DNA from 2 places in the Pedobacter sp. KLB.chiD genome. Region 2 is predicted to be linked to the other one. Evidence: riboswitches for the same ligand, from Rfam matches in the RefSeq annotation. Region 2 holds a riboswitch; the other holds the start of a gene.

Region 1 (9,913 bases), 2.2 Mb from region 2:
GAGAATGACGACCGATCAGAACGCTCAATGTGACAAACTAAGCAATAACTGGTTATTATTTATACAACTGATTAAATATAAGCTTAAAAGTACCATGCGTTTGTGCCCTGAAGGTAATTTCAGGACCAAAAGCAAGCAATTTACCTTTCCCAACCTCGGCTTCGAAAGCTGTTATCCCATCTTGCAGGTAAGCCTGCCCCCAGGCCCAGCCACTACGCAAAGGAGTGGCGTTTTCAAACCACATCAAAGGTTTGATTTTACCCGAAGCGATGGCATCACCACTGAGTTTAAAAACAGGGCTGTTATCGAAATATATGTCCGCTTCTTTTTCCATCCCCCAATTCGTTGGCAAAGTAGTATCTATACGAACATTTAATACACTTCCGGGAATATAATATTTTTCGGCAGGCAATCTCTTTTCTTCACCATTTATAATTTCGACCATCGCATTTCTTACGGGAAGATTTAAGTGATAAGCCAGGTTCGTACTGCTACCAATGGTTACAATATTGCCACCTGCTTCTAAAAATTTCTTTAATTCAGGAATCGATTTATCGACATTAACCCTGCCCAAACGGTTTCTAAATTCCTGTGGAACCTCTTCTGCCCTTGGTCCGAAAGATCTGTTTCCAAAGCCTCCTCCCTGGACAGAAGGTATAGCTCCACCCACAAAAACAATTACATCGTATTTGGATTTTAAGTTCCCTGCATCTACATCCTGCGGATAAATTACAGTGGCATTATAGTGGTACTGTTCCATTAAAAACCGCACCCAACCGGATGCCATAGAGCCTCCATAAGTATCCCAGAGGGCAACTCTTGCCGGTGAAACTTTAACCTTGTTCTTAGGTGCTGCAGCACTTTTTATTTTGACATTGGCTTTTTCCAATATTGATTTTCCTGCTGAGGAAACATAGAAATCACCGTTTTCTACCGAACGGTAAACTTCAACTTTGTTCTTCAATAAATCGTTAACCGCCGTATAAGAATCGTTTTGTGCAGCACTTAACACATAACCCGATCCATTTGGCAATTTATGCTCAGGTTTTAATAAGTTGCCATAAGGATTTTTCTCAAAAGGCCCCGAAAAATCATCCAGAATACGGTCGAATTTTACATCCATTAAATAAGCTAAAGTCCATCCGGCGGCATCATACGGCGGAATTGGTGCACCACCTTCATATTTAAAATCATTTGGATGATCCTGTGGTTCGAACATATCCAACACATGTGGACGGAAAGCCTGATCGGTTTTAACGACGTAACTTCCGGCAGGGTAATTTTTCCCTGCAACGCTAAACGGGGCCGTTGCTTTTTGCACCACTATACCCGTTCTGATCAATGCGTTTAAAAACTTAATGGCAGTGTTAAAATCGGGTTGATCTGCCGATAAAATATACCCTCGCGGATCACGGTTTACCGGCGCTTTCATCACGGTATCAAAAGCTTTCATGCTAATCTGACGTCGGGATCCTAAATCTGCATCACTTCCAGAATTTGCGGCACCTTTTTCTCCTTTTGCAGCACTGTTAATGGCTTCAATTTTCTTTGGAGAGAAAGACCAGGTGTTTTTTTTACCTCTTTCAATCGAATTTCTACCCATTTGATAAATATTGTACAGTAACTCATCATGGTAACGCGACGCGTAGTTCAAAACGGCATAGTTTAACGATACAGAATAATCGATCGAATTCTTAAAATACCATTTTCTCGGAGTGATCGGGTTTGGCGAATCCCCACTCGGCAGCAAACGCGATGGAACCAATGGAATTTCGGATGGAGTAGGATTGCCGATAATTTCGGTCAGCAGTCCAATCATGTTATGAAAATAGGTGGTCGTCCTTAATCCTCCGTTGTACCAGGTAGAATAAACAGACCCACCACGTTGGGTGTAACCGGGCTTATTTTCTACGTTCATCCTGTTATGCATGGCCGCACCTACTGCATCCAAACTGGTTAAAATGGTTGGGTCGAATACATAATTAAAAGGATCCCGATAGGGTGGGCCTGCCACGACTGTTCCCGCCGGACCAGCCTGATGATGGTTGTACATAATCTGCGGGATCCACTCTATAAAAAGCTGACGGCCGATATTCTGTGTTTCTTTGAGATTTAGCATAAAAAAATCGCGGTTATTATCATGCCCGGCATATTTTTCGTAAAGCACAGGCAATCCGGATGTTGTTCTTTTCTTAGGGTCTTTATTCCTCATGTACCAATTGCTGATCAACTCCTGTCCGTCAGGATTGGCATGGGTAAATAAAATGATCACATTATCCAGGATACGCAAAGTTTCAGGATCGGTTCTCGAGGCAAATTCATATATCGTCTGAATCAGCTGATGGGTACCAACCACTTCATTTGCATGCAGGCCGCCATCTATCCAAACTACTGCCTTACCCTCCTGTGCCAAGGTTTTCGCCTGTTCGGGAGTAATTTCAGCATGGGCCAGCTGTTGTGAAATTTCTTTATAACGGTCTAATTTATTCAAGTTTTCGGGCGAAGAAACTATCAGCATATATTGACTTCTGCCTTCTTCGGTTTTACCGATATCCACTAGTTTAATCCGGTTAGAACTTGCAGCCAGTTTTTTAAAATAGTCTGCTGTTTGGGTGTAATTGGCTAACTGATAATCGTCTCCGACATCAAAACCGAAATGAGATTTTGGCGTGGGTACCTCCTGCGCCGGCAATGCATAGCTGTTTACCATTAAAAAAGCAATGCAAAGCCCTTTAAAGTAGTTTTTGATCATAAATAAGGATTTAAGTTTGGGTAGCCAAATATAATAGAGAATGGGCATCATAAACCGCTTGCTGTAAATTTGTTACAAGTGATAATATGTTCTGAGTATAATATGTTAAACATCGCAAAAAACCATACTGTCTGCATATATCCATGGCTAAAAAAATTAAATACCATGAATTGGAAGCAGTCGAAATCCAATGCTTAAGAAAATACCTTAATCTTTAAATCCTAATCCATACATTTGTGCTGATGTAAGTTCTTAACTTTATTTTTCATCAACCGATACAGGTTCCCGGAGTTACACCCGGGATTAATAGGGAATCGTGTGCAAATCACGAGCTGTCGCGCAACTGTAAATTCTGTCTTTTGTTTAAAAAAGACAACGGTCTTATCATTCATGCCACTGTTCTTTTATGAGGATGGGAAGGCGATAGGATCGGGAATAAGTCAGGAGACCTGCCTATATTGAATTGACGGTGCTTTCGCGTTATAAAGTAATTGGTCAGGTCTGATTGTACACCATAAAATCAAAATTTTATAGGCTTGCTTTAAGCTTTTTGCTGATAAGTGGGCCGGTTGTGCCCTAACCTTTCCTTAAATTTTAAACAAAAAGTATTACAAATATTGCTTTAAGAGCTTTTAAACGATTTTTTTACTTAATCTTTAAGAGAGATGCTAACGCAAAATCTAGGCTATCCGCGAATAGGTAGTCAAAGGGAATTAAAGAAAATCTGCGAAAATTATTGGGCAGATAAAACTGGGTACAAAAATGTACTGCAGGTGGGCAAAAACATTCGCCACGAAAATTGGAAACAGCAAAAAGAAGCCGGTATTGATGTGATTCCATCAAACGATTTTTCTTTTTATGATCATGTCCTCGATCATTCCCTAATTTTTGGAGCCATCCCAAAAAGGTACAACGAGGTGATCCTGAGAAAAGGAAATGAGGAACTTGATCTTTATTTCGCGATGGCAAGAGGGTGCCAAAAAGAAGGGCTGGATGTGGTAGCGATGGAAATGACCAAATGGTTCGATACCAATTACCATTACATTGTGCCTGAGTTTTACAAAAACCAACCTTTTAAACTTTTCTCTACCAAAATTATCGATGAGTTTTATGAGGCAAAGCAATTAGGAATTGATACCAAACCTGTCCTAATCGGTCCGGTTTCCTATCTTTTGTTGGGTAAGGAAAAAGAAGCAGGTTTTGAAAAAATAGACCTGATTAAAAACCTCCTTCCGGTTTATATAGAGATTTTATCACGTTTAGACGCGCTGGATGTAGCGTATGTCCAGTTTGATGAGCCATTTTTGACTTTAGATCTTACTGATAAAGATAAAAAAGCTTATGAATATGCCTATAAAGAAATCCGGAAAGCTTTTCCAAGGTTAAAAATTGTTTTAGCTACTTATTTTGAAGGACTAGGCAACAACCTAGCATTAACGACCTCATTGCCTGTAAATGTTTTACATATCGACCTGGTACGCGCAGAAGATCAATTAGGTGATGTTTTAGCTTCGTTAAAAGAAGATACCATTCTTTCTTTAGGTTTGGTAGATGGAAGAAACATCTGGAAAAATGATTTCTCGAAATCTCTTTCAATCATCAATCAGGTTATAGAAAGAAGAGGCCAAGATAAAGTCTGGATTGCTCCATCTTGTTCATTGATCCATTCGCCTGTTGATCTGGAGAATGAAACCAACGAGAAAATTTTATCTGCAGAAATTAAACAATGGCTGGCCTATGCAAAGCAAAAAATTGCAGAACTAGTTACCTTAAAAAAACTGATCACCAACGAAAGCCCTGCATCTACCCTGCAAAAACTCGAAGAAAATAAGATTGCCATTGCTAACCGTAAAGTTTCTAAAATCATCCATAATCCTACCGTTAAACAAAGGGTTTTGGCCTTAAAAGAGCAGGATGCTCAACGTCTGAGTCCATTTCCGTGTAGAAAAATCAAGCAACAGGAGCTTAATCTGCCCATTTATACCACCACTACCATCGGATCGTTTCCGCAAACCACAGAGGTAAGAAGCTGGAGGGCAAAATTAAAAAACGGAACGTTCACTGTTGAGGAATACGATGATCTCCTTGCAAAAGAAACTGAAAAAGCAGTAAGATGGCAGGAAGAAATCGATCTGGATGTTTTGGTTCACGGTGAGTTTGAACGCAATGATATGGTTGAATATTTTGGTGAGCAGCTTGATGGTTTTGCTTTCTCTAAAAATGGTTGGGTACAGAGCTATGGATCACGCTGTGTAAAACCACCAATTATCTTTGGTGATGTTTCGCGCCCAAAACCCATGACGTTAAAGTGGACGGCTTATGCGCAGTCGCTTACCTCTAAATACATGAAAGGCATGTTGACAGGTCCGGTAACCATTTTACAGTGGTCGTTCGTAAGAAATGACCAGCCACGATCAGAAACCTGTACACAGATTGCCCTGGCTATCCGCGACGAGGTATGCGACCTGGAAAATGCAGGGATTAAAATCATTCAGATTGATGAGCCAGCCATTAGAGAAGGTCTGCCTTTGCGCAAAGCTGATTGGCAAGACTACCTGAACTGGGCAGTGAAAGCCTTTAAAATTTCAGCTAGTGGTGTGAAAGACGATACGCAGATCCACACCCATATGTGCTATTCGGAGTTTAACGATATCATCCAAAACATTGCCGATATGGATGCAGATGTGATTACCATCGAAACCTCACGCTCACAGATGGAATTATTAGACGCATTTGCCGATTTTAAATATCCAAATGAGATTGGACCGGGCGTTTACGATATCCACTCTCCCAGGGTTCCTAAACGTGAAGAAATGGTTCAGTTACTCAAAAAAGCGAAAGCTGTTATTCCTTCAACACAGCTTTGGGTAAATCCCGATTGTGGTTTAAAAACACGCGGATGGGACGAAACCAAAAAAGCATTGATCGAAATGGTGGAAGCCGCAAAAGAGATGCGAAAAACCGAAGATGTACTTTCAGCGAACCTTCAGGTGAATTAATCTGATTTTTAATGTATAAATCAATAGGATTGACAGATAAATTTTACTAGGTAACGTTCCTTAAGAAATCGTCATTCCCAACTTGATTGGGAATCTTAAAGCACTCACATTAAGATTCCCGCATGCGCGAGAATGACGAACGCACTATTGGATTTTGTCAATAGTGGCTTGTCGAAGGCCGTCATTGTGAAATAGATTGCCCTTCTACAAGCATTGGATGAGATTTTTCCTGATTAATTTTTTATCCTCATCTCAACTTTGACAACTTTCTGATCAGAAAGTTGTCAAAGCTTTTTACTCACCCTATATTTACCGCCATGACATTATCAGAAAGAATAGAAAACTCAAAAACCAGTATTTTTAAAGCCGTTTTTCCGAATACAACCAATCATTATGATACGCTTTTTGGTGGCACTGCCATGCATTTAATGGATGAAGTTGCTTTTATTACCGCAACCCGTTTTAGCCGCCAGATTATGGTTACCGTGAGCAGCGATCGGATCGATTTTAAAAAACCGATTCCGGCAGGTACCATTGTAGAGCTTATTGGCAAGGTAAGCCATGTGGGTAACACCAGTTTAAAAGTTAACGTAGAAATTTATATCGAACAGATGTATGCCGAAGGAAGAGAACTGGCCGTACATGGCGACTTTACTTTTGTAGCCATTGATGAAAACAAAAAGCCCGTTCAGGTAATTAAATAATCTTATAAATTTTTGCTAAAGTGATATAAAAAAGATCAGGTTTAAATCTTTAGATTTGATCATGGAACACCAGCATTCGGAAGAAGAGTTAAAAAATATTGCGTACCAATTGGGCTGTCCCGAAGGCGAACATGGTATTAAAACAGGGGAGATGATGCATGCGAGCAACATCGGCATGACTACTTCTGCAATTGATGCATTAGATCTCAAAAACAATGAAAATGTTTTAGAAATTGGCCACGGAAACGGTGGGCACATTGCTCAGCTATTATCAAAAGCAGAAAACCTAAAGTATTACGGCGCAGATATTTCAAAGACGATTATTGCCGAAGCTGAAAAAATCAATCAGGAGTTTTTAACACAGGGAAATGTTCAATTCAAACTGACAGATGGAAATAGTTTGCGTTTCCATGATCATCAGTTCGACAAAATTTTCACCGTCAATACCATTTATTTCTGGAGAAATCCAAGCGGATACCTTAACGAAATAAAACGCACTTTGAAGCCTAACGGGATCCTTGCTTTATGCTTTGCCGATAAAAGCTTTATGCAAAATCTTCCATTTACATCTTATGGTTTTACGCTTTATGAAGTTGAAAAAGTAAAAAAGTTACTAGAAAGTGCCGGCTTTACAATTGAAAATATGGTTAACAAAACAGAACAGATAAAAAGCAAAACAGGCCAGCAGGTAGAGAGAACATATCATGTTATGGTTGCTTCCAATTAGATACATCAATAAAAAATCATAGCCTTCGTTTACGAGGATTAGCTAAAATAGCGATTGTATCGGCTAAAGCACAATCGCACTACAGATGTAATCATTTATTCTGGTTAAGGCGACTATAATTAGCTAGGCTTAAAAACAGCCATCAAATCTGAGTTTGTCTACGTCAATCTGCGGCTAAAATTTCTTTTGTTTTTAATACAAAATCAGATATAAATACGCATAAACTACCGGCGCAGCCAATAATAAGCCATCAAAACGATCTAACAAACCGCCATGCCCTGGCAGCAAACCCCCACTGTCTTTGGTATCTAAACTGCGTTTAAGCATCGATTCCACTAAATCTCCCAATGTGCCAAAACTTGCAATTAACACAGCCATACCCATCCAAACCCAAGCCTGGTTTTCGGTAAACAGAAAAGACAAACCAAAAGCAACCAAAATGCTGGTGAACATCCCTCCGAAAAATCCTTCCCAGCTTTTCTTCGGCGAATGACGTTCGAACAGTTTTCGTTTACCGTATTTTACGCCAAAAAGATAAGCACCGGTATCATTTGCCCAGAGCATTAACAGAAATGCCAGCGGTAAATGAAAATTATATTCATTCCAGTTTTTTAAAAAGCCCAGCGCATGGAAAAAACAGAACGGAATGGTAACATAAACAAAGCCAACAAATGTATAGGAGATATTGGCAAAAGGTATTTTGTTTTTTTTATACAACTCGGTGATAAAAACCGAGAAAATTAGCGGGATACAAAGCAACAGATATTTAACATCATATTCTAAGTAATGCAGGCCTGCGGCCATTAAAAAGATTAAGGATCCTGCCATTAAGCCTATGTTTCGATGCGGCCTGATGCCGGCATTTTTAATCAGCTTATAAAATTCGAATAAGGATAAAACACTTAGAATAAGATAGAAAATTGTAAATGCATAACTCCCCAAAAAGATAGAGCCAAGCATGACGATGGTAAAAAAGAAAGCGGTTATTGCCCTGGTTTTCATTTAAGGTAAGAGGTAAAAGGTGTAAGGTTTAAGGTCATGATCACTATTCAATTTCGTTCTCAACGATGTATTCTATGGCTTTATTGAAATCTACCTTATTCACCAAAACATTTATTTCGCCAATATTATATGCCGAGAGCTGTTTATTTATGGTAACCGCCGGGATGCCGGCTTCTGTTAATCCCTGCTTTAACACTTCTGCCGCAAAGGCATTGCTGGTGGTGTATACTTTAACCCAATTTTCGCTCACTTGATGCGCTATCTTTAAAAAATTTAAACAAAGCTATGGTAATTATTGCACTAATTAAATAGCCATACCAAGTAAAACCGATCGGTTCATCAGCTTTATCAAGTGGCATATGGTGTTTTTGCATATAAAAAGCCGCACAAACCGCGTAGGCATTATTCAAAAAGTGCGCAAACATAGCATACCAGATACTGCCACTAAAGTAATACAGGTAGCCAAAACCAGCTCCCAGTAACAACCGAGGTACAAAACCATAAAATTGGACATGGATGGTACTAAAAATGACGGCCGAAAGCCAGATCGCCAGATGCGGATTTCCAAAGGCGCGTGCCAATGAACGCTGTACACCACCTCTGAACATCAACTCCTCACCAATGGCAGGTAAAATTGCAATCATGACCAGATTGACCACAAAATCGAAATTGCTGCGTACCGTGATCAGTTGAATGGTCATTTTTGCTGCCAGTTCTTCTTTTTCCTTCATCCACGCCTCAATTCCTTTCAAAAAGTTGGGTAAAGCCATTTTTTGATTCCAGATTACTGTCCACTCCATAAACGGCATACTCACAATCATAATCACGACCACCAGCAAAAGCAGTGAAATCTTGGGTTGTTTAAAGTTATAAAACCTTGTTATTTTTATTCTTTCTGTTAAAGCGAGGGCAAGTGATGGTAAAATAAATGTACCTATTGAACTTAAGATCTGTATAACCTTAAAACCAGAAACATACCTGGCATTACCTGATAAGAGCAGGTCGAAATTACTCACCAAACCCATTCCGTACATGGCTATACAGATTACGAGTCCAATGATACCGAAAACAAAAGCCCCGGCAACTGCGTAAAATAAAAGTAAAAGTAATTGCAGGAAAGGATTGATTTCCCCGTGTTTAGGTGTTACAAAATTCATTATTTGTACCTTTGTATGTTTTATTAATCGTTGAAGATAGAAAATGTCTGTAAAGATAGGAAATATAGATTTAGGTGAGTTCCCGTTATTACTGGCTCCAATGGAGGATGTAAGTGATCCGCCGTTCCGTTACGTATGTAAGAAAAACGGGGCAGACATGATGTATACCGAATTTATTTCTTCGGAAGGCTTGATCCGTGATGCCGCAAAAAGCTTGCAAAAACTTGATATTTTCGAATATGAAAGACCGATCGGCATCCAGATTTTTGGTGGTGATATCGAACACATGCGCGAAGCTTCAGCAATTGCTTCTGCTGCAGGCCCTGATCTGGTTGATATTAATTACGGCTGTCCGGTAAAAAATGTGGTTTGCAAAGGTGCAGGTTCTAGTTTGCTTCAGGATATCGATAAAATGGTAAAGATGACTGATGCTGTTGTTAAAGCTTCGCATTTGCCTGTTACCGTAAAAACCCGCCTGGGCTGGGATGATAATACTAAAAATGTTTACGAAGTTGCCGAGCGACTTCAGGATGTAGGTATCCAGGCATTGACCATTCATGGCCGAACAAGGG
Region 2 (9,913 bases):
ATTATTCTGGATATTATGATGCCTAAAATGGATGGAATTGAGGCTTGCCGTTTAATGCGTGCCATACCGGAATTTAAAAATACATTCATGGTTTTCTTGACCGCAAGAAGTGAGGAATATTCTGAAATAGCGGGTTTTAATGTGGGTGCTGATGATTATATTGCAAAACCCATTAAGCCACGTGCTTTAGTTAGCCGCATTAACGCGATTTTAAGACGGAATGCTGGCACTGAAGAAGTATCTGAAAACAAATTGGAAATTGGCGATCTGGTAATCGATCGAGAAGCTTATCTGGTTTTTCAAGCTGGCAACAAAGTGGTATTGGCTAAAAAAGAGTTCGAACTTTTATATTTACTGGCATCAAAACCGGGAAAAGTGTATACCCGAGAATCGATCCTAAAAAATATCTGGGAGGATTCTGTTGTCGTAACCAATAGAACCATTGATGTGCATATCCGCAAGTTGAGGGAAAAGTTAGGCGAAAATTATGTTTCAACCGTAAAGGGAGTGGGCTATAAATTTGAGTTAGCCTAAATAATTTAAGCTAAAAAATACAACCCGTTCTGACCTTGCGTCAGAGCGGCTTTTTTGTTGGAAATGAACATTGCATTTTGCGTCCTGTTAAATTAGACCCTGAAATAAATTGAGGGCGACTACCATCTTAGAAAAAATAAAATCGTACTTTTGCACTTCATTAATTGCTGCATAGTTTGAAGTTTCCAAATTTTAAAGACCTTATTCTTTTCGAAGACAACGATTTTATTGTGATCAATAAACCTCCGTTTTTAGCCTCGCTTGATGAACGCGGCGGTTCGGGAGAGACCAATGTGTTGCGTTTAGCCAAACAATATAGCGATGATGCACAGGTTTGTCACCGATTGGATAAAGAAACTTCTGGTGCATTAATTATTGCTAAAAATCCAGAAGGCTATCGCCATGCTTCCATGCAATTTGAAAGAAGAAAGGTAAATAAAACCTATCATGCAGTGGTAGATGGACACGTTATTTTTGATCAGTTGATGGTTGATCTTCCGATCCTGAACGACGGCAATAAAAATGTAACCATTGATAGGGTGGAAGGTAAAAGAGCTGAAACCATTTTCGATTCACTAAAATACTACAAACACTATACTTTGGTAGAATGTAAGCCCATTACAGGGCGTATGCACCAAATCCGTATTCACCTGGCTACACAAAGAGCGGCCATTGTAGGTGATGAGATGTATAAAGGGAAACCTGTTTTTCTTTCTTCGATTAAAAGAGGTTATAAATTAACAAAAGGCGAAGAAGAGCAGCCGATTATGAAACGTTTCGCATTACATGCCAGACATTTGGTTTTTAAAGGATTGGACGATAAAGATATTGTGATCGATGCCCCTTACCCAAAAGATTTTGCAACCTTAATTAAATTATTGGATAAATTTGATGCGTGAAAAAGGTCTTTAAATTGACTTCTGTCTTTGTTTTTCTTACTTTTGGGCATCCGCCCGCTATCTAAAAACAATAGAATGTACATCAGATTCGTAAATTACCTGGATAAGATTAACCAGTACCGGAAATCTAAAATATCAAACCGTAATTTCTTGGTTATCCTAGCCGTAATTGTTGGAATTTTAGCCGGATTGGCTGCCGCTGTTCTAAAAAGTTTAACCCACCATATCGAAGAGTTTCTCCAATCAGATTGGCACTGGAAATATAAATATTATCTGTACTTTATATTTCCGATGATTGGTATTTTCTTAACGGTTTTATACATCAAATACTTTATACGGAAATCTAAATTCGAAACAGGCTTAACCCCTTTGCTGTATTCTATTTCCAAAAAATCGAGTAAAGTAGAGGCGCATAACATTTATTCGCAGATTATTACCGCCGCCGTTACCGTTGGTTTTGGCGGTTCAACTGGTTTGGAAGCACCCATCGTAACCAGCGGATCGGCAATAGGCTCAAATCTTGGCCGTTTATTAGGGTTATCTTATCGCGAAATTACGATGCTGGTGGCCTGTGGTGCAGCGGCGGGCATTGCGGGCGCATTTAATAGTCCTGTGGCAGGTATTGTTTTCGCTATCGAAATTTTATTACCGGAATTTACCATTCCCGCGTTTATCCCGCTTTTATTATCGGCAGCGACAGCAGCGGTGGTAGCCAGATTATTTTATACACAGCAACTTTTCTTTTTGGTTACGGAAGGGTGGGAGGTAAATGCATTACTCTACTATGTCGTATTAGCCTGCTTTATTGGTTTGTTTTCTATTTATTTTACAAAAGCAAACTATGCTGTAAAGGGGCTATTTTATAAAATAAAACATCCTTATACCAAAGTAATTGCAGGTGGTTTAATATTGGGCGCTTTGGTATTTCTATTTCCAACGTTATATGGTGAAGGGTATATTACCATAAAAGGATTGTTAAAAGGTGATTATCATACCGTAATCAACAATAGTATTTTTGCTGATTACAGCTCAGTATCGGCTGTGGTCGTATTGTTTACCGTGGTAACCATTTTCATGAAATCGATCGCTACACTGGTTACCTTAGGGGCTGGCGGTAACGGTGGTACATTTGCACCCAGTTTAATTATGGGTGGTTTAATCGGGTTTATCTTTGCGTACGTGATTAACCTTTCAGGGATAGCACAGTTGAACGTGCCCAATTTTATTGTGGCTGGTATGGCTGCTGCTTTGGGTTCCATTATGCATGCTCCTTTAACTGGTATATTTTTGATTGCAGAAATCACAGGAGGATATATTTTGATGGTCCCATTGATGATTACCACTGCCATTTCTTACGCCATAAACCGCAGCTCACAAAAACATTCAATTTACACCAAAGCGCTTGCTGATAAAGGCGAGTTACTGTCACATGAAGATAAGGATACCACGGTTCTGAATCAGATGAAGCTGAAATACCTGATCGAAAAAAGTTATCCCCAGTTGCAGATGAACGATTTAATTTCTTCGAAGATGAATGAAATTATGCAATCGCACAAAAATGTAATCGCTGTTACTGATGGGACCGGAGATTTTAAAGGTATAATTTATATAGAGGAACTATTTAATGAAATGGTTAATCATCCGGAAAAGGAAAATCTTCAAGCCTCTCATCTGGTCCAAACCGCACCAAACATCATTATCGAAAATGATGATCTGAAATCGGTATTAAAAAAAATGGAGCAGGAAAATGTATGGATTTTGCCGGTGTTAAGTACAAAGAATCAATATTTAGGCTTTGTTTCTAAAACGGCAATTTTTAACAAATACAGGGCTTTGCTGATGAGACAGAATGATTATATGGGCTAAGCCCTAAATTCCCATAAGAAGACTTTAAATTTTCTGTCCTTAAATCGCTTTCTTTAATAAAAAAGTTGAAACGATAAGATAAATCTTCTCATTTCAACTTTAAATTTTAAAAAATGTATAACTACTCTACCTTTTGGGGGCTAGGGGTTATTCAGCTCTTTTTAAGCCAAATTTCTCTATCTTGCTATATAAGTGACTTCTTTGGATATCAATTTCGTCAGCTGTTTTTGATACATTCCAATTGTTTTTTTCGAGCTTGAACTTGATGAATTCGCGTTCAGCATAATCTTTATAATCCTGGAAATTATTGAACGAATCAAAAGAAGATGCCAGACCAGCGCCGCCGGCACCCGCAATCTGTGTACTGGTCGCGGCACCTATGTTAGTACCACCTCCCGGATTTGCAAAAGCACGTACATCGTTTTCGGTAATAACCTTATCGCTTAATATAATCAAGCGTTCAATCATGTTGTGCAGCTCACGTACGTTACCCGTCCATGGTAAAGCTTGCAAAGCCAACATACCGGCCTCATTTATTTTTTTGACAGGCATTCCATAATCGCTGCAGATATTCTCTAAAAAATTCTGTGCAATAACCGGAATATCATCTGTGCGTTCAGTTAAATGTGGGACATGGATATTGATTACATTTAAGCGGTGATACAAGTCCATTCGGAAGTTACCGTCTTCAATTTCCTTCAATAAATCTTTATTGGTTGCTGCTAAAACGCGAACATTTACGTCAATTTCTTTTTCGCCACCCACACGCGTAATTTTATGCTCCTGTAAAGCACGTAAAACTTTCGCCTGGGCTGAGAGACTCATATCTCCAATCTCATCTAAAAATAAAGTTCCACCGTTAGCCAGTTCAAATTTCCCGATGCGTTGCTTGACAGCAGAAGTAAAAGAACCTTTCTCATGTCCAAATAATTCACTTTCAATGAGTTCTGATGGAATGGCTGCACAGTTTACTTCGATTAAAGGACTATCTGCACGATTGGATTTTTCATGTAACCAGCGGGCTACCAGCTCTTTACCACTACCATTTGCACCGGTAATTAATACACGGGCTTCTGTTGGTGCAACACGCTCAATGGTTTCTTTGATTTTGGAAATACTTTCCGATTCGCCCAAAATTTCGCGGGTTTTACTGGCTTTACGTTTTAAAACCTTGGTTTCGGTAACTAAGGTTCCACGGTCTAAACCATTACGTACAGTAATTAATAAGCGATTTAAGTCAGGTGGTTTCGAGATAAAATCGAAAGCTCCTTTTTTGCTGGCTTCAATAGCAGTTTCAACAGTGCCATGGCCGGATATCATAATGAATGGTAAATCTGGTTTAATGATCTGTGCTTGTTCCAGCACTTCCATACCATCCATCTTATTCATCTTGATATCGCAAAGTACCAGATCGAAATTTCCCTTTTTGATCATTTCGAGGCCGTCAATACCATTATCTATATCTTCGACATCATAATTTTCATACTCCAGAATTTCGCGTAAGGTACTCCTTATTGCACGCTCATCGTCAATTATTAATAATTTAGCCATTAGAGATGTTATTCTTCTTTGAAATGCGAATATATTATTTTTTAATTAATGTATAGTTTTTTATACAATTTATAGGCTATAAACCCAAAAGGATTAAAAAGGTTTTAATGGTAATCCATTTTAAATTTGGTGAGGTTAAGCCGGTGTTTTTTAACCCTCTTTAATTCCAGCTCGTAAATGGTTCTGCCCAGATTTTTCATAAAAGGGAAGCAAACGGTATCATATTCGTATATATTGTCGTTAAATATTCCGTCTTCATTGCTCTGCACCACTGCGGTAAGGAAATATTCAATTCCATTTTTAAAATCAACAAAATAAGCGTTATCGATAATGAAACCGTAACTATCGCCATATTTATTAAAAATTCTGATGTTAGGTTCAGGATTTATCCGCTCACGTCCATAATAAAGCATCTTGGCATAGGTTGCCCAAAATTCTTTCTGATCATATTTAGGATAATCGCTTTCTGTTGGATATTTACTCATATAGGTGTAAATCAACCTGTAATCACCGGCAGTCAGGTTAAATCGCTCTTTAATCGGAAAAGCTTCAGGAAAGATTAATTTTCGCATCAGTTTATGTTGATCGTTGATGGCGAAGGCATTCTTTCCCGCTAAACTGAAAGGTTTATTCACTAATCTGTCGGCACTGTCCATATAACCTTTACCCATTACCACATTAGTTAGTTTCAGCTCATATTCTTTTGGATCGTACTGAGCCGGTTGATCGTATATTAATTGATTACCATTGTAAAATTTGACAGGATTGGTATGTTTAGCTGATTCTCCCGCATCACCAATAGCCAAACGGTTTAAAATCCGGCTGTTATTCAATCCATTTTTCTTCAGTTTTTCGTTAATTTCTGCGCGGCCTATAAATTCAAATAGGCGGTTAAAAGCATCATTATCACTGGTAAGCAGAATCTTTTTAATGTAATGTTCAATGGAAGGCATACCGCTTTTTGCGCTGGTATCTTTCAGAACTTTAGTTTGTCCTTGATATGAACTATCGGTAATCATAGTGCTTTTTGCACTTAATCCGGTATTTTTTAAGCGGTTTATCTTTTCGAGTGCAAAAATAACTGCAGCAAGCTTTACTGTACTGGCAGGATAAAAATAATGATGTGGATCTACATGGTAACTGTAAGTCTTAAAAGTGGGTTTGTTCTTCGCACTACGGTTAACTTGTGTATAAAGGATTTGTATCTGATTGTTATGGGGATGATTGAGCACGCCGGAAAAGAGTTCAGGTTTACTTTCCATTAATTTTTTTAGGAAAACGGTATCCGTTTTTTGCGCCATAACAGATAAGCTGATGAGCGAAAATGCAATTACTAAAACTCTGTTCATACGTGAAATTTGATTTCTAATTTAGCTTTTTTTGCTAAAATCACCATTTTTAGTCATGCATTTTAGATGTTGTTTAATTTTCTTACTTTTGCAGCGCTTTTGGTTTCCGGCTTTACACCCGGAATTAAAAGGGAATACAGTGTAAATCTGTAACTGTCCCGCAGCTGTAAGCTCTGTAACGTTTTTTCAATCATAAGTCACTGCCCAGTTAACTATTGAGCGGGAAGACAGAAAAAGCGGGAGTAAGTCAGAAGACCTGCCTTTAGCGTTTAATTTCATAGCTTTCGGGGATTGAAGCTAGGATTGAGATATTAACGTGGTTCATATTTTCATTTCCTTTTCTAATCTGTTGGCTGTGGGCAAAACTCACAATCACATGAACAAAAAAAGTATGCTAACTGTAGCAGGGCTGGGGCTCGCACAGTTAATGATTGGCCAGGTGGCCAATGCTCAAACGCTGGATAGTTTGCAGCTCAAAGATGTTGTAATTTCTGCAACTAAAAACGATCAGAAACAATCACAGACCGGTAAAGTAGTTACCATCATTAGCCGCGAAGTATTAGAACGCAGTAATGGTAAATCATTGCCTGAACTGATTAGCGAGCAGGCCGGAATTGTTGTGGCCGGGGCAAGCAGTAATCCAGGTCTAAACAAGTCGGTGTTTTTCAGGGGCGCAGGAAGCGCTTACGCCGTGGTTTTGATTGATGGTATTGTGCAGAACGATCCTTCTGGAAATGGGGGAGCATTCGATTTGAGATTGCTTTCTATTGATCAGATCGATCATATCGAAATTTTAAGGGGAGGTCAGTCTACCATTTATGGCTCTGACGCAGTTGCAGGTGTAATCAATATCATCACTAAAAAAGGTGGCCCGAAAGGAAATACCATTTATGGTGTGGCCAGTGCGGGTAGCTACGAAACCTATAAAGGAACCATTGGTTTAAATGGTGGTGTGGAAGGCTTTTCTTATAACATTAACTATACCCATCACAAAACGGATGGAATTTCTGAAGCTGCTAATCCGGTAGGAAATACATCAGTATTTGATAAGGACGGCTTTAAAACCGACGCTTTAAATGCAAACTTCGGAATTAAACTGGATAATCATTTTTCGGTAAATCCATTTATACGTTATTATGATGGTAACTACCAGTTCGACGGTGGCGCCTTTACTGATGCAAACAATTATTCTATTCTGAAAAACTTTGCTACAGGTACTAATGCCAGATATGAATTTGCTACCGGAAAAGTAACGTTGAACTACAGCTTCGAAAGCACCAGGAATGATGCGCACAGCCAGTATCCTAGCATTAGTGAAGGCCGTGTATCGTTATTAGATTTGTTCTACAACCAGAAACTGGGCAGTAAACTGGATTTATTGGTGGGTATCGATAACCGTGTGATGAAATTGTCATCTGCTACGAATAAACCTGAGACCAATATTTTTGCCGCTTATAGTTCATTATTCTTGCACGATTTGAGTGTGTTCAACCTGGAAATTGGCGGACGTTACAATAAACACGAACAATATGGCGAAAACTATACTTATTCAATTACCCCAAGCATTGAAATCATTAAGGAAATAAAACTGTTTGGAACGGTTTCCACCGCATTTAAAGTGCCTACCTTAAACATGCTTTTTGGCCAGTTTGGTGCCAACCTGGCTTTAAAACCTGAGAAATCACAGAATTATGAAGCTGGTGTAAATTTCAGTTTTGCAGATGATCAATTCAGCTTGCGTTTAGCAGGTTATAAACGCGATTTAACAGATGCAATCATTTATGCTTATCCTAACGGCTACGTAAACCAGGTAAGTCAGAAAACCAAAGGCTTTGAAATTGAACCGGCTGTTAAATTCAGTGTGTTTAATATCAACGGTTATTATGCTTATGTAGAAGGTAATGAGTTCAACTTTGTGGATAATGCCATTGCAGATTATCTTTTCCGCAGACCGAAGCATACCTTTGGCATCACGGCAGGCGCGCAGGCAACTAGCAATTTATATGTGAGCGCTAATTTCCGCTATTTTGGCAAACGTACTGATGGTAATTTTACCACTTACACCGTTGATCATTTACCTGCTTATCAATTGTTGAATGCCTATGCAGAATATGCTTTTGTTAAAAAACGCATAAAACTGTTCTTCGATGCGAAAAACATCCTGGATAAAAAATACAATGAGATTATTGGTTACAATAGCTTAGGTTTCAACTTTAATACAGGTGTAATTTTTAATATACACTAATTAAAGTTAACTTTGTACTATATTTATTAACCAAGAAAAAATGGCTCATTTAAAATTTAATCCACGCAATTTGATTTTGTTGCTGATGATTCTGGCTTTAACAGCTTTCCGTTTGCTGGTTACATTCAACGCTGATGAATTGCAGTTTGCCAATTTTTCCTCTATAGGAGCAGTAGCTTTGTTTGGCGGGGCTTATTTTAAAAATCACCTTAAAGCATTTGCTTTTCCGCTGTTGAGTTTGTTTTTAAGCGACTTTGTTTTAGCTTCGACAATTTTCAGTAAATACAGCGGTGGGTCGTTTTTATATGAGGGTTGGTACTGGACCTATATTGCGTTTGCTTTAATGGTTTTGGTAGGCAGAGTACTGCTTAAGAACATTAACGTGGTAAATTTGCTGGCTTCAACATTGAGCATTGTGCTAATCCACTGGCTGGTTACTGACTTAGGTGTTTGGATTAATAATCCGGCATATACGCAGGATTTAGCTGGTTACTGGAGCTGCCTGGTAAAAGCCATTCCATTCGAAATCAGGTTTTTAGAAGGAACTGTCATTTATGGTGCTTTACTTTTTAGTGCTTTTGAAACCTTAAAAGCAAAATATCCGGTATTAAAACTGCAAACAGAAGAGCTGTAGATATTTATTTGTTGAGGTAACACCAGACAAGTTTTTTGAGGTAACACAAGGCAAGTTAAAATATCATGGAAATCCTCTTTTGATTCGATTCAAAAGGGGATTTTTTTTAACTTAGTGGTTACGTCATGCTGATCAGATAACTTTCGGATTTATTTCAGCATCTGCGAAAACGATATTTCCTTATAGAGGTCTGACTTTAATAATAATATATCCTGAAACACCCGTCCGACCGGCCGGGCGGAAGTTCAGGATGATGAATTTATAAATACCATGAAAGTTGTTTCCTTTTTACCGGCTGCCACGAAAATGATTTATGATATGGGCCTTCAGGATTACCTGTACGGGGTCACGTTTGAGTGTCCTAAAGAAGCAGCTGATCAACCTAAAATCGTACGGTGTATCCTCGAAGGTAAAAACTACTCCAGTGTAGAGATCGACCGGATTTTTTCGGCTTCCAAAGCACAGGGCAAAAGCCTGTATTGGGTAGATGATGCGCTATTGGAAAGCATCGCACCTGATGTAGTTTTTACACAGGATATATGTGAAGTTTGTAATATCGATACGGTTTGTACCGAAACAGCTGTAATGAAATTAAGTAAGCAGCCAACGCTGGTTCCGCTTTCGCCCAATAATCTGCAGGATGTTTTTGAATGTGCAGTTACCATTGCCAGGGCTTTGGGGAAGGAAGAAGTTGCTTTTAGTTACCTGGCAGGTTTACAGCAGAGAACCGATCAGATTTTGGATAAATTACGTGAAAACAGATCACCTTTAAAGCGGGTGATGCTGATGGAATGGATTGAACCAATCTACAATTGCGGACATTGGATTCCTTTTC

What was found. A riboswitch is a leader RNA that binds a small molecule or an ion and turns the genes downstream of it on or off. The one in region 2 is predicted to bind cobalamin.
Region 1: linked by a shared signal. The riboswitch ahead of metE (5-methyltetrahydropteroyltriglutamate--homocysteine S-methyltransferase) and the one ahead of ACK1I8_RS09130 (TonB-dependent receptor plug domain-containing protein) in region 2 are both predicted to bind cobalamin.

Annotation. Positions count from the first base shown of each region.
Region 1 covers NZ_CP178207.1:4,462,203-4,472,115, forward strand. The annotation lists gene ACK1I8_RS18380 (M14 metallopeptidase family protein) at 56-2,752, opposite strand; cobalamin riboswitch at 3,015-3,224, shown strand; gene metE (5-methyltetrahydropteroyltriglutamate--homocysteine S-methyltransferase) at 3,418-5,751, shown strand; gene ACK1I8_RS18390 (acyl-CoA thioesterase) at 6,069-6,455, shown strand; gene ACK1I8_RS18395 (class I SAM-dependent methyltransferase) at 6,517-7,182, shown strand; gene ACK1I8_RS18400 (phosphatidate cytidylyltransferase) at 7,375-8,184, opposite strand; gene ACK1I8_RS18405 (putative signal transducing protein) at 8,228-8,434, opposite strand; gene ACK1I8_RS18410 (CPBP family intramembrane glutamic endopeptidase) at 8,415-9,341, opposite strand; gene dusB (tRNA dihydrouridine synthase DusB) at 9,385-9,913, shown strand, end outside.
Region 2 covers NZ_CP178207.1:2,247,209-2,257,121, reverse strand. The annotation lists gene ACK1I8_RS09155 (response regulator transcription factor) at 1-534, shown strand, start outside; gene ACK1I8_RS09150 (RluA family pseudouridine synthase) at 711-1,433, shown strand; gene ACK1I8_RS09145 (chloride channel protein) at 1,509-3,299, shown strand; gene ACK1I8_RS09140 (sigma-54-dependent transcriptional regulator) at 3,447-4,850, opposite strand; gene ACK1I8_RS09135 (serine hydrolase) at 4,955-6,199, opposite strand; cobalamin riboswitch at 6,283-6,478, shown strand; gene ACK1I8_RS09130 (TonB-dependent receptor plug domain-containing protein) at 6,576-8,444, shown strand; gene ACK1I8_RS09125 (DUF6580 family putative transport protein) at 8,485-9,078, shown strand; gene ACK1I8_RS09120 (ABC transporter substrate-binding protein) at 9,349-9,913, shown strand, end outside.